3 regions of the Mesorhizobium sp. Cs1299R1N3 genome follow, and region 3 is predicted to be linked to each of the others. Evidence: riboswitches for the same ligand, from Rfam matches in the RefSeq annotation. Region 3 holds a riboswitch; each other region holds the start of a gene.

Region 1 (4,727 bases), on a different contig from region 3:
CTGCGGCATGAAGGCGAAATGCCTGCCGTGATCGTCGAGCGGCACGCCGTCGAAGAACATCTCACCCTCGCCATGCTCGGCGCCGGTCAAAAGCTGGAACAGCGTCGACTTGCCGGCACCCGAAGGCCCAAGGATCGAGACGAATTCGCCGGCATCCACGCGCAATGAAATGTCGGCGAGCACTTCGAGCCCGCCAAAGGCCTTGCGCATATGCCGCAATTCGAGCCGGCTCATGCTTGCGGGCCTCTTCCGGCGGCTTGCCTGCCAGCGGCTTGTTCCCAGGGCATGGCAAGACGCTGCAGCAGCACCGTCAGCCCGAACAGGACGAGGGTGAGCGCGGCGCTGACGCCGACGGCGGCGAGCACCAGGTCGGGACGGAAATTGTTCTTGGCGTTGAGCATGTAGATGCCCAGCCCTTTGGCCGCGCCCGCATATTCGGCGAAGATGGCGCCGACGACGGCGTAGGTGATGGAGATCCTGAGGCCCGCGAAGAAATACGGCAGCGCCGAAGGCAACCGTGCCAGCATGAAGACCCGCCAGCGCCTTGCTCCCATGGCGCGCAGCATCTGGCCAATCTCTACCTCGGTCGCCTCGTAGCCCTGCACGAGGGCCACCAGCATCGGGAAGAAGGTGACCAGCGCCACCAGCATGATCTTGGGCGTCAGCCCGAAACCGAACCAAAGCACCACCAATGGCGCGATGGCGACCAGCGGCAAAGTCTGGCTGACGATAAACACGGGAAACAGCGCGCGCCGCAAAGGCTGGAAGAAGTCGACCAGCATCGACAGCGCGAAGGCGGCGCTGAGCGAACAGGCAAAACCGATCAGCGTGGCACGGATGGTGGGAATGGCATTGTCGAGCAGCGCGTCACGATTGAGCATCGCCTGTTCGAAGACGCGCGAGGGCGCCGGCAGAACCGTCGGCTTGACGCCGGAATGGCTTGCATAGAGTTCCCAAGCCACGAGCACCAGACCGATCGTTATCACGGCCGGCGCTGCCTGGGCGAAGAAGCCCGCGAGTTGACGCGGGTTGCATGACGATGAAACCACGAGAGGATAACCTTGACGGCGCGCGCGCTTCGGCGCGAGCGGTTCAGACGGCAGTGGGACTGTTGGCCGAAACCGTGACGTCGAGGGTCACGTGGCCGGCGCCTGGCCCGAAGCGGCAGAACGCTTCATCGAGCGCCGAGAAGATCGCGCCGGCATCGCCGCGCAGCTTGGTGCAGAAATTCTTGGAGCGATCGTAGACGCCGGACTGCTTCAGGAAATCGATGCAGCCATAGATCTCGTCCATGTGGTCGTCCGTGCCCATCACATAGAGCGAGAACTGCGCCGCCGCTGGCTGGCCAGTGGCGGGCGCGCCGCGCACGGCGGTGATGGCCGCTTGCTTGCGTGGTCCGAGTGGCCCGGCGGGTCCGCCGAACGTGTCGGAGCGGCAGATTGGATCGTCCGGCTCCCCCGGACAGCCACGCGAAATGGTGGCCGACAGCACGCAATGCTTGCCGCTGCCGGACGCAGCCACGAAAAGGTCGCGCAGCGCCGGGAACAACACCTCGGGGGGCCCGACCAGCAGGGTCGAGATGTCGTCGGTCTCGATCCTGAGCTTGTCGCGATACGGATCGAGCGCGCCGAGCGCACCCAGGATGACGCCGACAAAATCGTCGGCCATTGGATATAGGGAAACCTGTGCACCTGAAAACATCGCCCGCCTCGCTCCGCTGGTATTACCCAGATCAGCTTCTAGGGTCTGTGGGCTTGCCGCCCCCGTCTCAGCCCCGACCGTACGGAGCACCCCTGTGGATGGCGGCGTTAAAGCACCATTCGATCGGTTGGGGAAGCTGTTTTTTCAGCAAGCTGCGCCAAAAGCATTGCGCCAGCGCAGACGCAACCGGGTGCCGCCGGCTCGGAAATTTGTCTGAAACCTTCGCAATGCCGAGGGGTTGTCCCACCAGACGCAATCGCAGGAAAAGTGTGAAGCGGTTTCTGGCCGGAATTGCGTCAAAACAAAGAGATAGAGCGGTCAGTTGCTTCCGCGAAGCCCGTGAACCGCTCTGGCGATGAATTCATAGAAATGGAGACAAACCATGCTTATGAAAATCCTCGCGGCTTCGGCCTTCACCATTGCCCTTGCAACATCCGCCATGGCGCAAAGCAATAGCGCAGCCGGCGCGGATCGGCCCGGCGGCAGCGGCAAGTCGGTCACTGTGGACCCAACTACCCCTGCTTCGCCCAATACAATCGATCCGGGCGCAACCAACAGCACGACCATCGCGCCGGGTGACATGAATTCCAACGCGGACCAGAATTGCCCGAACAACCCGCAGGGCGCGCAGAGGGATGCCAATGGCAATGCGACCGAGCCGACCGTTAACGACAGCAACTGCGGGAAATAGTTTTCGAAGCATGGAAATCGCGGACTGAGGTTCCGCGATTTCCATGCGCATCGATTTCAGTGTCCGCCACGACCGGCCGGCGGCACCCCTCGCGCCGATTCGAACTGTCAACCGCCGGACGGTGGTTAACACCGCTATTGATATGGTCTTGTGGCAACCAGCGGGAGCTTCTGCCCGCCGCCAAAAAATCTTATGAAACTGCCTTTTCGCGAACCGGCAGTTTCCAGCTTGGCCTGATGAAATGGCAGGTGTAGCCGTTGGGATATTTCTCCAGATAATCCTGGTGCTCGGGCTCGGCCTCCCAGAACGCACCGACCGGCGCGAGCTCGGTGACAACCTTGCCGGGCCACAGGCCGGAGGCATCGACATCGGCGATGGTGTCCTCCGCCACACGCTTCTGCTCCTCGCTGGTGTAGTAGATTGCCGAGCGATAGCTCATGCCGACATCGTTGCCCTGACGGTTGCGCGTCGTCGGATCGTGGATCTGGAAGAAGAATTCCAGAAGCTGGCGGAAGCTGATTTTCCCCGGATCGAAGGTGATCTCGATGGCTTCGGCATGCGTGCCATGATTGCGATAGGTGGCGTTCGGCACGTCGCCGCCGCTGTAGCCGACACGGGTGGCGAGGACGCCCGGGAAGCGCCGGATCAGATCCTGCATGCCCCAGAAGCAGCCACCGGCAAGCACTGCACGTTCGCTCGAAGTCGCCATGTAACGTCTCCTCAAAAGGCAATCCCAGGAAAAGTGTAGCGGCTTTCCCCGAGGAATTGCGCGACAACAAATTTGGATATCCCCATAAATGGGCATTGTCGCCTGGTTCGTCCAGTCAGACGAGCGGCCATTCGGTCATACCGATGGAAGGCGGCCCTAACGAACCGGCGCATGACATTGCCCGCCTTAGACGCGCGGATGCCGGGTTCGGCTGCTGGCGGAGACCGGCAGATATCGCATACCAGGCGGAATGGCGGCAAAACTGATCGCTACCGGCGGCGCCGCGCGCGACCAGTTGAAAAGAACCGTCTTGACCGGGATGTTGTCCAACCATGCCCGCAACTGTGGCGGCACGCCACGACCACGCCAAATCATCAGCATGCCATGGTCGCGCAACCGCTGCCTCGTGATCCAGGGTGCGAACCGCATATCGAGGTCGGTGAAGATCGACGGCTGGTCATAGGCATTGAGGCCCGCCAGCATGGCAAGATTGGTGTCGCCACCGACGATGTCGAGCTGACCGGGCGCCGCCGCGTGCCAGACTGCCTCGGCCTCGTCCGAGATCGGCTGCGCGGGCCAGCAGACGGCGTCCATGCGCCCGCGCAAATTGCAGTCCGTCCAGCGGATTGCCGCATAGGCACCCGACATGGTGACGATGCAGATGAAGGCGCAGATCGCCAGCTTTCGCATCTCGACGGCGCCGAGCCGGTGACCGAGAAAGGCCAACGCTACGATGCCGACAAGATTGTACATCGGCGCGCCCCAGGCCTCGCCGGCGCCGGTGAACAGCGAGGCCACCATGACCAGCGCCGCGGGCCCAAGCCCCATCCATAGGAGATAGACGAGCGTGCCGCGCTCGACCGGCTCTTGCGGGGCTGGTGAGCGCCGCAAGAGCCCTGATAGCGCCAACACCAGGAGAAAGCCGGAAAACCCGGCGATCTGGACGCCGATATAGTAGAGGCGCGCACGGTGCTCGCTCACCCACGCATCGCGGCCGGCGAAATAGGTCAGCGGCAGGAAATCCATGCGGTAGAGTGCGATGGCCAGCGGCGCGGCGACCACGAGAAAAACGGCCAGGCCAAGCCATGGCCAGGGTGTCGCCAGCCGGCTGCGCGCGCGCGGCTCGTACAGCAGCCAGAGAGCGCCGAAGGCGAGCAGCAGGCCGGTAGAGAACTTGGCGTAGAGCCCGACGCCGGACACCAGTCCGAGCGCCAGCCACCAGCCTGGCCCGTCGCCGCGGCCGGCGCGCCACAACAGCCAGCAGATCGCGGCCCAGAACGGCATCTGCGCATAGTCGTGATTGAATTGCGGCGTCGGCCAGCCGAAGAAATATATCGATGGCATCAAAAGCACGGCAGCCAGCGCGCGCCGTTGTCCGAGCATGTCGCGGGCCAGCAGATAGACCAGGACGAAGGTGGCCGAAATCGTCAGCTGAGCGAGCAGATATTGCGGCCAGCGGAACGATCCGGTCAGAAGATGGCTGGTCTCGAGCAGCCAGCCGGGCAGTTGCGGATGCTTGTAGGTTAAAAGCACCCATTCGCGGCCCCACATGAAGCCTTCCACGACATCACCGGGCGGTGCGGGATTGATGAGTGTTGGCACCACCGTCCAGCACAGGGTCTGCGC
Region 2 (4,727 bases), on a different contig from region 3:
GTGCCACTCACCGGCATATAAAGATCGCCGCCCGCGCGGTATTTTTCCGCCATCGCCGCCATCGCCGCCATCCCCTCCATCCCCTCCTTCTGCGCTTCGGCGCGGATGTCGTGGGAGATGCGCATCGAGCAGAATTTCGGCCCGCACATCGAGCAGAAATGCGCGACCTTGTGCGCCTCCTTGGGCAAGGTCTCGTCGTGAAAGGAACGGGCGGTTTCCGGATCGAGCGACAGGTTGAACTGGTCCTCCCAGCGGAACTCGAAACGGGCGCGAGAAAGGGCATCATCCCTGGTTTTCGCCGCCGGGTGGCCTTTCGCCAGGTCGGCCGCGTGCGCGGCAATTTTGTAGGTGATGACGCCGGTTTTGACGTCGTTGCGGTCCGGCAGACCGAGATGCTCCTTCGGCGTCACATAACAGAGCATGGCGGTGCCGAACCAGCCGATCATGGCCGCACCGATGCCTGAGGTGATGTGGTCGTAACCCGGGGCGATGTCCGTCGTCAGCGGCCCGAGGGTATAAAAAGGTGCTTCGCCGCAGATTGCGAGTTGCTTGTCCATGTTCTCCTTAATCTTGTGCATGGGAACGTGGCCCGGGCCCTCGATCATCACCTGGCAGTCCTTGGCCCAGGCGATCTTCGTCAGTTCGCCAAGCGTCTCCAGTTCGGCGAATTGCGCGGCATCATTGGCGTCGGCGATCGAGCCCGGACGAAGTCCGTCGCCGAGCGAGAATGAGACGTCATAGGCTCTGGCGATGTCGCAGATCTCCTCGAAATGCTCATAGAGGAAGCTTTCCCGGTGATGGTGCAGGCACCATTTCGCCATGATCGAACCGCCCCGGCTGACGATGCCGGTAACCCGCTCGACCGTGAGTGGAATGTAATGCAGCCGAACGCCGGCGTGGATGGTGAAATAGTCGACGCCCTGCTCGGCCTGCTCGATCAGCGTGTCGCGATAGACCTCCCAGTTCAGGTCCTCGGCGATGCCGCCCACCTTCTCCAGCGCCTGGTAGAGCGGCACGGTGCCGATCGGCACCGGCGAGTTGCGAACGATCCATTCGCGAATGTTGTGGATGTTGCGACCGGTCGACAGATCCATGACCGTATCGGCGCCCCAGCGGGTCGCCCAGACCATCTTTTCGACCTCCTCAGTCATTGAGGAGGTGACAGCAGAGTTGCCGATATTGGCGTTGATCTTGACCAGGAAATTGCGGCCGATGATCATCGGCTCGCTTTCGGGATGGTTGATGTTGGCGGGAATGATTGCCCGGCCCCGCGCTACCTCGTCACGCACGAATTCCGGCGTGACAAAATCGGGGATCGCCGCACCGAAGGCCTCGCCGTCCCGCTGCAGCTTGCCGCGCAGGCTTTCGCGTCCAAGGTTCTCGCGAATGGCGACGAATTCCATTTCGGGCGTGATGATGCCGGCGCGGGCATAGGCAAGCTGGGTCACCGCCTTGTCTGCGTTGGCCCTGAGCGGCCGATTGCGAATGGGAAATTCCGGCGTCAGGCGCGCGCCAGTCGCAAATCCGTTGTCTTCCGGCGTGATGTCGCGGCCATCGTAGAATTCGACATCGCCACGAGCCGTAATCCATTCGTGCCGAAGCCGGGCGAGGCCTTTCTCTATACTCGTTTCGACCGTTTGATCAGTGTAGGGGCCGGATGGATCATAGACCGTCACAGGCGGTTCGCCGGCGGTCGGGTGGACGGAGATTTCGCGCATCGGCACCCTGATCTGCGGGTGGAGGGTGCCTTGCTTGTGTATCTTGCGTGAGGCGGGCAGGGGTCCCGTCGAAACTGCGGGGGTCAAGGCATTCATTTGAGGCTCCTTTGCTCATTTGCAATGGAGACCCAGTTCTGTGCCGGAAGGATGAAAAGACGCTTTGGTCGACCTGTTCGAAACAGGTCTTCGGGGATGAACTCCCGCAAAGCGCTTGCACCGTCCCTACGCCAGTATGAACTGGATCAGGTTCAACGGGTCACTGCGCCGCGAAAGCCAGCAGTATCTCAGCCCCTTGCCGGGACTCCCCTGGTGAATGGGTCAATTGGACCGAGCCGGTGGCCTTTTGTCAAGCGCATTCGGTCCAGGGCGGTAGGTCGAAGCCAGAAGGACGGGTTTTATAAACAGGACGCGGACCGGCTCGGTCCGCGCTCGATTCTGTCGTCGCGGGGGGCCGGTGAAATGCTCATGGTCCATGACAAACCGACCGAAATGCTACATCTGAAACCATGAAGATATTGACTTTCATAAATTGCTCGTTGATAGTTGTAGCTCGATAATATCTCGGAACTCGTGACTTAATGAAAATATTACTTCGGTATAGCAGTTCAATAGACATCAGTTTAATGACGTAATCTTGTTTCATCCATAGTTTAAATCTTAAAAATTGCTAATTTGCTGGTTGATGGAGTAATGGGCTGGTGATATGCCAGCCGACTTCAACATGGCAGTCCCGATTGGCAATTTCCAGACGCCTCGGCCGATAGCGGCAGTGCAGCGAGCTCCTCCCTCTCCTTGTCGCACCGCCCAATCGGCCGAGGCTACCCGTCGCAAGGACGCGTGCCTCGGAAATGCACAATTGCGTTGGCCGTAGAGCACAGCACCCGTGGGAAGCATACGAATGGCTGTCGTGGATTCTGCCAACAGTTGTGACGTTGAGGAACTAGCGGGACATCCCGGCTCGTCTCAAAGTACTGAGTTGTTGATGCTTGGCGCACTCGGTGTGGTCTACGGCGATATCGGCACCAGCCCGATCTATGCGCTCCGCGAAGCGCTGCATGCCTCGTCGGGCGGCAACGTCGCTGATCGCACAGATATTCTCGGCGTCCTGTCGCTGATCATCTGGTCGCTCACGATCACAGTTACAGTAAAATACATCATGTTCGTGCTGCGCGCCGACAATCGCGGCGAGGGCGGCGTGCTGTCGCTGATGGCGCTGGCGCGCGGCAGCTTTCCGAAGCGCTCGGCGGTGATGCTCGGGATCGGCATCATCGGCGCCTCGCTGTTTTTCGGCGACGCGGTCATTACGCCGGCGATTTCGGTGCTGTCGGCGGTGGAGGGCATGGAGGTCGTCACGCCGACGTTCCAGCCTTATGTCGTGCCGCTGACACTGGTCGTTCTCGCCATGCTGTTCGCGGTACAGCGCTTCGGCACGGGCGGCGTCGGTCTGGTGTTCGGGCCGGTGACCGCTGTCTGGTTCCTGGCTATCGGCCTGTCCGGCCTCAACCACATCATCGCCGATCCGGAAATCCTGTGGGCGATCAGCCCGTACTACATCGTCGCCTTCCTGATCCATTCGCCAGGCGTCGCCTCCGTCACCATCGGCGCGGTCTTCCTTGCCGTCACTGGCGGTGAGGCGCTCTATGCCGATCTCGGCCATTTCGGCCGCAAGCCCATGGTGCTGGCCTGGCTGACGATCGTGTTTCCCTGCCTGCTGCTGAACTATGCCGGGCAAGGTGCCTTCATACTGGCGAACAAAGGTGTGGTCGGCCATCCGTTTTTCGAGATGAACGGGGGCTGGACGCTGATCCCGATGGTGGTGCTGGCCACCGCAGCGACCGTCATCGCCAGCCAGGCGGTGATTTCAGGGGCTTTTTCGCTGACCCGGCAGGCAGTGCAACTCAACATGCTGCCGCGGCTGGAAATCCTGCACACATCGGAAAAGCAGTCCGGCCAGATCTACATGCCGCGTGTCAACCTGCTGCTGGCCTTGGTGGTGGTGATGCTGGTGGTCGGCTTCGGCGAATCCAGCAAGCTCGCCTCCGCCTACGGCATATCGGTAACCGGCAACATGCTGGTGACGACAGTGCTGCTCTATGTCGTCATGACCCGTATCTGGAAGTGGAAGCTGTCGGTGGCGATCCCGCTGACCGTGCTGTTCGCCTTCATCGACATCGTTTTCTTTGCCTCCAACATCGTCAAGGTGTTCGAAGGCGGCTGGGCGTCGCTGGTCGTGGCCTTCACCATCGTGCTGGGCATGTGGACCTGGGTGCGCGGCAGCCGCTATCTCTTCGACAAGACGCGCCGCAACGAAATCCCGCTCGATGTCCTCGCCGGCAATCTGTTGAAGAAAAAGCCGCAGCTGGTGTCCGGCACCGCCGTGTTCCTGACCAGCGATCCCTCGAGCGCGCCGACCGCCTTGATGCATAGTCTCAAGCACTACAAGGTGCTGCACGAGCAGAACGTCATCCTTTCGGTCGTGACTGCCCCCCAGCCGGTGGTGCCCGACAGCGAGCGCGTCAAGATGGAGACGGTCAACGAGCTGTTCATGCGGGTGACGCTGACCTTCGGCTACATGGAACAGCCTAACATTCCACGCGCGCTGGCGATCTGCCGCAAGCAGGGCTGGAAGTTCGACATCATGACGACATCCTTCTTCCTGTCGCGGCGCTCGCTCAAGGCCTCGCCCAATTCCGGCATGCCGGTGTGGCAGGACCGGCTGTTCATCGGCCTGGCGCGCACGGCGGCGGACGCGACGGAATATTTCCAGATCCCGACCGGACGTGTGGTCGAGATCGGCACGCAGGTGGTTGTCTAGCTCTCCCCATGTTTGTCCGGTACACGTCCTGGCCAGGGCACGGGCAACTCATAAGCCGAGTTCGTCCCGCCCCGAGCGCCGATTCAAGCCGTGACCGCCCGAGACCGCATCGGTGTAAGCACCGGCGTAACCGCGACTTCCAGAGTCGGACCAAGCGCGCTCGGCGGCTCCAGGTCGTAACGCTTCCGCAGGTT
Region 3 (4,727 bases):
AAATCGAGATGGTTAGTCGGCTCATCAAGAAGCAGGATGTCGGGCTCCGGCGCCATGACACGGGCAAGCGCGGCGCGCCTGGCCTCGCCGCCGGACAGGTCGCCTGGCCGTTCCTCGCCCGACAGGCCGAGATGCTCCATCAGATAGCTGGCGCGGTAGGGATCGTCGGCCGGGCCAAGACCGCCCTCGACATAGGCGCGCACATTGGCGAAGCCGTCCATGTCTGGCATTTGCGGCAGATAGCGCACTGTCGCGGAAGGCTGGCGGAACACCTCGCCGTGCTGCGGTTCGATCAGGCCGGCGGCGATCTTGAGCAGCGTCGACTTGCCGGACCCGTTGCGGCCGACCAGCGCGATCTTGTCGCCGCCCGACGCGGTCAAGGCGGCGCCGTCGAGCAGCGGCGTGCCGCCAAAAGTCAGCTTTATCCCGTCGAGATTGAGAAGAGGCGGGGCCATGTCAGCTTTCGGGCAATGGATGGGGATGGGCGAGCAGCAGCGCTCGGCCATGGCGAAGCGCGATGTCGAGGCGGCCCTTGACCTCGTTGGAAATGGTCAACGACGAACCGAAAGCCACCTCGACCTTGTCGAGCGGCCATTTGGCGCCGGTGACGGTCAGGCCGGAGAGTTCGGAGAAGCCAAGGATCGAAAACAGCGTGCCGTCGGCATAATCGAAGCTGGCCCTGCCGAGCAGCAAGGGGACACCTTCCTGGGCACCGCTGGTCAGAAGCACATCCGTTCCGGCCTCGGCCAGCCGCAGGCCAAGCGCCAGGTGCAGGAAGGCGTGGTCGGCGCGCTTGCCGCCGAAGGCGCCCGCCAGCACAAGGCGCGTCGCCCCGCGTTCAAGGGCTGCCGCGATCGCCAGTTCGCCGTCGGTCTTGTCCTTTTCCGCCGGGAAGGTCTGCCTGGGCACGGCGGCGAGATCTTCCGGCAGATCGGCTGGTACGGAATCGAAATCACCGACCCACAGTTCCGGCACAAGGGCCAGCATCCGCGCATGGCCGATGCCGGCGTCGGCGGCGATGACGCGCGAGCCTTCGACCTGGCGGTCGAGCCGGGGCGTGCGGATGAGGTCGCCGCCAAGCAAGATGGTGAATGTGCTCATATCCCGTCGCCCTTACCAGCCCGGCACGGGAAACGGAAGGCGGCAAACTCCCACTTGCGTGTCCCATCGGCCGGGCTTATGTGTCGAAACGCTCTAACGGGGTGCCGGACGCGACTTTCGCGGGCCGGCTGAGAGGCAGTCTCGCCAACCCGCTGAACCTGATCCGGTTTGTACCGGCGGAGGGATTAGACGTTTCGGACAATCCGACGCCTCAATTCCTTTCAACGCAAACGAAGGAGGCGCCGATGCGCACGCTTTTATATTCCCTCATCGCGGCCACGGTAGTGACCCTGTCCGGGCCGGCTTTGGCCAAGGACAAGCTCACCGTCTACACCTATGAGAGCTTCACCGCCGACTGGGGTCCAGGCCCGGTGGTGAAGAAGGAATTCGAAGCCGAATGTGGCTGCGATGTCGAGTTCGTCTCGGTCGCCGATGGCGTGGCGCTGCTCAACCGCGTCAAGCTGGAAGGCGCTTCGACCAAGGCCGATATCGTGCTCGGCCTCGACACCAATCTCACCGCCGATGCCAAGGCGTCGGGCCTGTTCGCGCCGCACGGCGCGGTGAGCGATGTCAATGTGCCGGGCGGCTGGAGCGACGATACTTTCGTCCCCTTCGACTATGGCTATTTCGCTGTCGTCTACGATACCGAAAAACTGAAGACGCCGCCGAAAAGCCTGAAGGACCTGGTCGAGGGCAGTGCCAATGACAAGATCGTCATTCAGGATCCGCGCACGTCGACGCCCGGTCTCGGCCTGCTGTTGTGGGTGAAGTCGGTCTATGGCGACAAGGCGCCGGAAGCCTGGGCCAAGCTCAAGGCCAAGGTGCTGACCGTGACGCCGGGCTGGAGCGAGGCCTATGGCCTGTTCACCAAGGGCGAGGCGCCGATGGTGCTGTCCTACACCACCTCGCCGGCCTACCACATGGTCGCCGAGAACACCGAGCGCTACCAGGCGGCATCCTTCGAAGAGGGCGAGTACCTGCAGATCGAAGTCGCCGGCATCACCACGACAGGCGCCAAGAACCCGCTGGCGGCCAAGTTCATGGCTTTCATGACCGGGCCGAAATTCCAGGACGCCATCCCGGAGACCAACTGGATGTTCCCGGCCGGCAAGACCGACAAGCCGCTCAACCCTGCCTTCGACAAACTGGTCAAGCCGACCAAGACCTTGCTGTTCAGCCCCGAGGAAGTCGCGGCCAACCGCAAGGCCTGGGTGGACGAATGGCTGGCGGTGATGAGCAAGTAGGTTTCGTGGGCTAGTCTCGTGAGATGGCCGCCAAGGAACACAAGGTTTCCCAAGTCGATCGTTGGTTCTCAGTGCAAACCCGCTCTGACCCCCGCATCACAGCCGGCATTGTCGCGCTTGCGGCAACCACGCTGCTGATCGGCGGCGCTTTTGCCGGCCTGCTTCTCGAAGGCGCCCACGATTTTTCCGGCGCCTGGGCCGCCTTCGATCCTTACCTCTTCCGCGTCGTGCGCTTCACGCTCTGGCAGGCGGCCCTGTCGACGCTGCTCTCGGTCGGGCCTGCCCTGTTCGTGGCGCGGGCGCTGTCGCGGCATCCACGTTTCCCCGGCCGCGCCTTCATCCTGCAACTCTTCGCCGTGCCGCTGGCGCTGCCGGCGATCGTCGCGGCGCTCGGCATCCTGGCGCTCTACGGCCGAGCCGGCTATTTCGCCGGCCTGTCCAACTGGGTTGGCGGCCAGGGTTGGCCGGGCATCTACGGCCTCTCCGGCATTCTCGTTGCCCATGTCTTCTTCAACCTGCCATTGGCTACCCGCCTGTTCCTGGAGGCGCTGCAAACCATCCCCTCAGACCAGTGGCGGCTGGCGAGCCAGCTCGGCATGGGAGCGCGTCCGGCATTCCGGCTGATCGAATGGCCGACGCTGCGGGCCGCCTTGCCTGGTGTCGCCGGACTTGTCTTCATGCTCTGCATCACATCCTTCACCATCGTGCTGACGCTCGGCGGCGGACCGGCCGCGACGACGCTGGAGGTCGGCATCTATCAGGCATTGCGCTTCGATTTCGATCCCGCGCGGGCTGTCGCGCTGACATTGCTGCAGATCGCGCTGACCTTTGTCGTGGTGCTGGCGTTGACCCGGCTTGGCGCCAATGTCGTCGGCGACACCAACCTGCCGGTCGCGCCGCGCCGCTATCTCTCGGTCAACAGGACTGAGGCCGTGCTGAATGCCCTGCTCATCGGGCTGGCGCTGCTGTTCGTGGTGGGACCCATGGCGGCGACCGTGGCGGCCGGATTGGGCGCCGATCTCGGCCGGCTGGCCGGTGAGGCCACTGTCCGGCAAGCGACACTGACCAGTGCCGTGCTCGCATTCCTGTCGGCGTTGCTTTCGGTGATGCTGTCGCTGGCTCTCACAATGGCGCGGAGGGCGCTGGCATTGAACCGCCGCTCCGGCTCAAGGACACTGCTCGAACATGCCACCGATACCGGCGCCGGGTTTGTGCTGGTCGTGCCGCCGATCGTCATCGGCGCCGGCTGGTTCCTTCTGTTGCGCCATCTCGGCGATGTCTTTGCTGTCGCCCCGCTCATGGTCGTCACCGTCAACGCCGTCATGGCAATGCCTTTCGCGCTGCGCGCCGTCCGTCCCGCCTATGATGCGGCAAGCGAGCGTCACGAGCGGCTCTGCGCACAGCTCGGCATTTCCGGCTGGTCAAGACTGTGGCTGGTCGACTGGCCGTCGCTTCGGCGGCCGCTCGCCACCGCCTTTGCCTTCGCCATGGCGCTGTCGCTTGGCGATCTCGGCGTGATCGCCCTGTTCGGCAGTGATTCCGTGCAGACCTTGCCCTACCTTCTCCTGGCGCGCATGGGCAGCTACCGCACGCAGGACGCCGCCGGCCTGGCGTTGTTGCTGGGCCTTGTCTGTCTGGCGCTGGTGCTGGCAGCGGACCGGCTGGGAAAGGGGATGGCCCGCGATGTCTGACGGGGCGGCTGACGGCAAAGGGGTTGCGGTGCGGCTGGACAGGGTCTCGTTCAGTTATGGCGAGGCGTTGTTCGCCTTCGATGTCGGATTCACCGCGACGCGGATCACCGCCATCATGGGGCCGAGCGGTTCGGGAAAGTCGACGCTGCTCAATCTGGTGGCCGGGTTCGAGACGCCGCGATCCGGCCGCGTACTGGTCGGCGGGGCCGAAGTCGGTGGCGACCCGCCGGCCATGCGGCCGGTGTCGATGGTGTTCCAGGAAAACAATCTTTTCGCCCATCTCTCTGTCCAGCAAAATGTCGGGCTCGGCCGTTCGCCATCGTTGCGGTTGACCGAAGCCGACCACGCCGATATCGCGGGCGCACTTGCGCGCACCGGCCTTGCCGGCAAGGAGAAGCGGCTGCCGCGCGAGCTTTCGGGCGGCGAGCGTCAGCGCGTCGCCCTGGCCCGCGTGCTGGTGCGTGACCGCCCGGTGCTGCTGCTCGACGAACCCTTCGCCTCGCTTGGGCCCGCCTTGCGCGGCGACATGCTCGACCTGGTTGCCAGCCTCCATGCCGAGCGAGGCATGACGGTGCTGTTCGTCACGCACCAGCCGCAGGATGCCCGCCGCATCGCGCAGAAGGTGGTATTCCTGGACAATGGCACCATCGCTGCCTCGGGCACATCGGACGATTTCTTTGCAGGGGCTGGG

Evidence for each region. Region 3 has a riboswitch for thiamine pyrophosphate ahead of thiB (thiamine ABC transporter substrate binding subunit). Riboswitches for the same ligand answer to the same signal wherever they lie in the genome.
Region 1: linked by a shared signal. The riboswitch ahead of O7B34_RS26890 (YkoF family thiamine/hydroxymethylpyrimidine-binding protein) and the one ahead of thiB (thiamine ABC transporter substrate binding subunit) in region 3 are both predicted to bind thiamine pyrophosphate.
Region 2: linked by a shared signal. The riboswitch ahead of thiC (phosphomethylpyrimidine synthase ThiC) and the one ahead of thiB (thiamine ABC transporter substrate binding subunit) in region 3 are both predicted to bind thiamine pyrophosphate.

What each region holds. Positions count from the first base shown of each region.
Region 1 covers NZ_JAPYKQ010000018.1:38,605-43,331, forward strand. Annotated here, with positions in the region: gene O7B34_RS26880 (ABC transporter ATP-binding protein) at 1-234, opposite strand, end outside; gene O7B34_RS26885 (ABC transporter permease) at 231-986, opposite strand; gene O7B34_RS26890 (YkoF family thiamine/hydroxymethylpyrimidine-binding protein) at 1,093-1,701, opposite strand; TPP riboswitch at 1,692-1,805, opposite strand; gene O7B34_RS26895 (hypothetical protein) at 2,084-2,392, shown strand; gene msrA (peptide-methionine (S)-S-oxide reductase MsrA) at 2,583-3,101, opposite strand; gene O7B34_RS26905 (glycosyltransferase family 39 protein) at 3,288-4,727, opposite strand, start outside.
Region 2 covers NZ_JAPYKQ010000001.1:164,412-169,138, reverse strand. Annotated here, with positions in the region: gene thiC (phosphomethylpyrimidine synthase ThiC) at 1-1,814, opposite strand, end outside; TPP riboswitch at 1,920-2,036, opposite strand; gene O7B34_RS00765 (potassium transporter Kup) at 2,701-4,533, shown strand.
Region 3 covers NZ_JAPYKQ010000007.1:2,622-7,348, forward strand. Annotated here, with positions in the region: gene O7B34_RS16845 (ABC-F family ATP-binding cassette domain-containing protein) at 1-455, opposite strand, end outside; gene O7B34_RS16850 (thiamine diphosphokinase) at 457-1,101, opposite strand; TPP riboswitch at 1,189-1,303, shown strand; gene thiB (thiamine ABC transporter substrate binding subunit) at 1,347-2,345, shown strand; gene thiP (thiamine/thiamine pyrophosphate ABC transporter permease) at 2,369-4,036, shown strand; gene thiQ (thiamine ABC transporter ATP-binding protein) at 4,029-4,727, shown strand, end outside.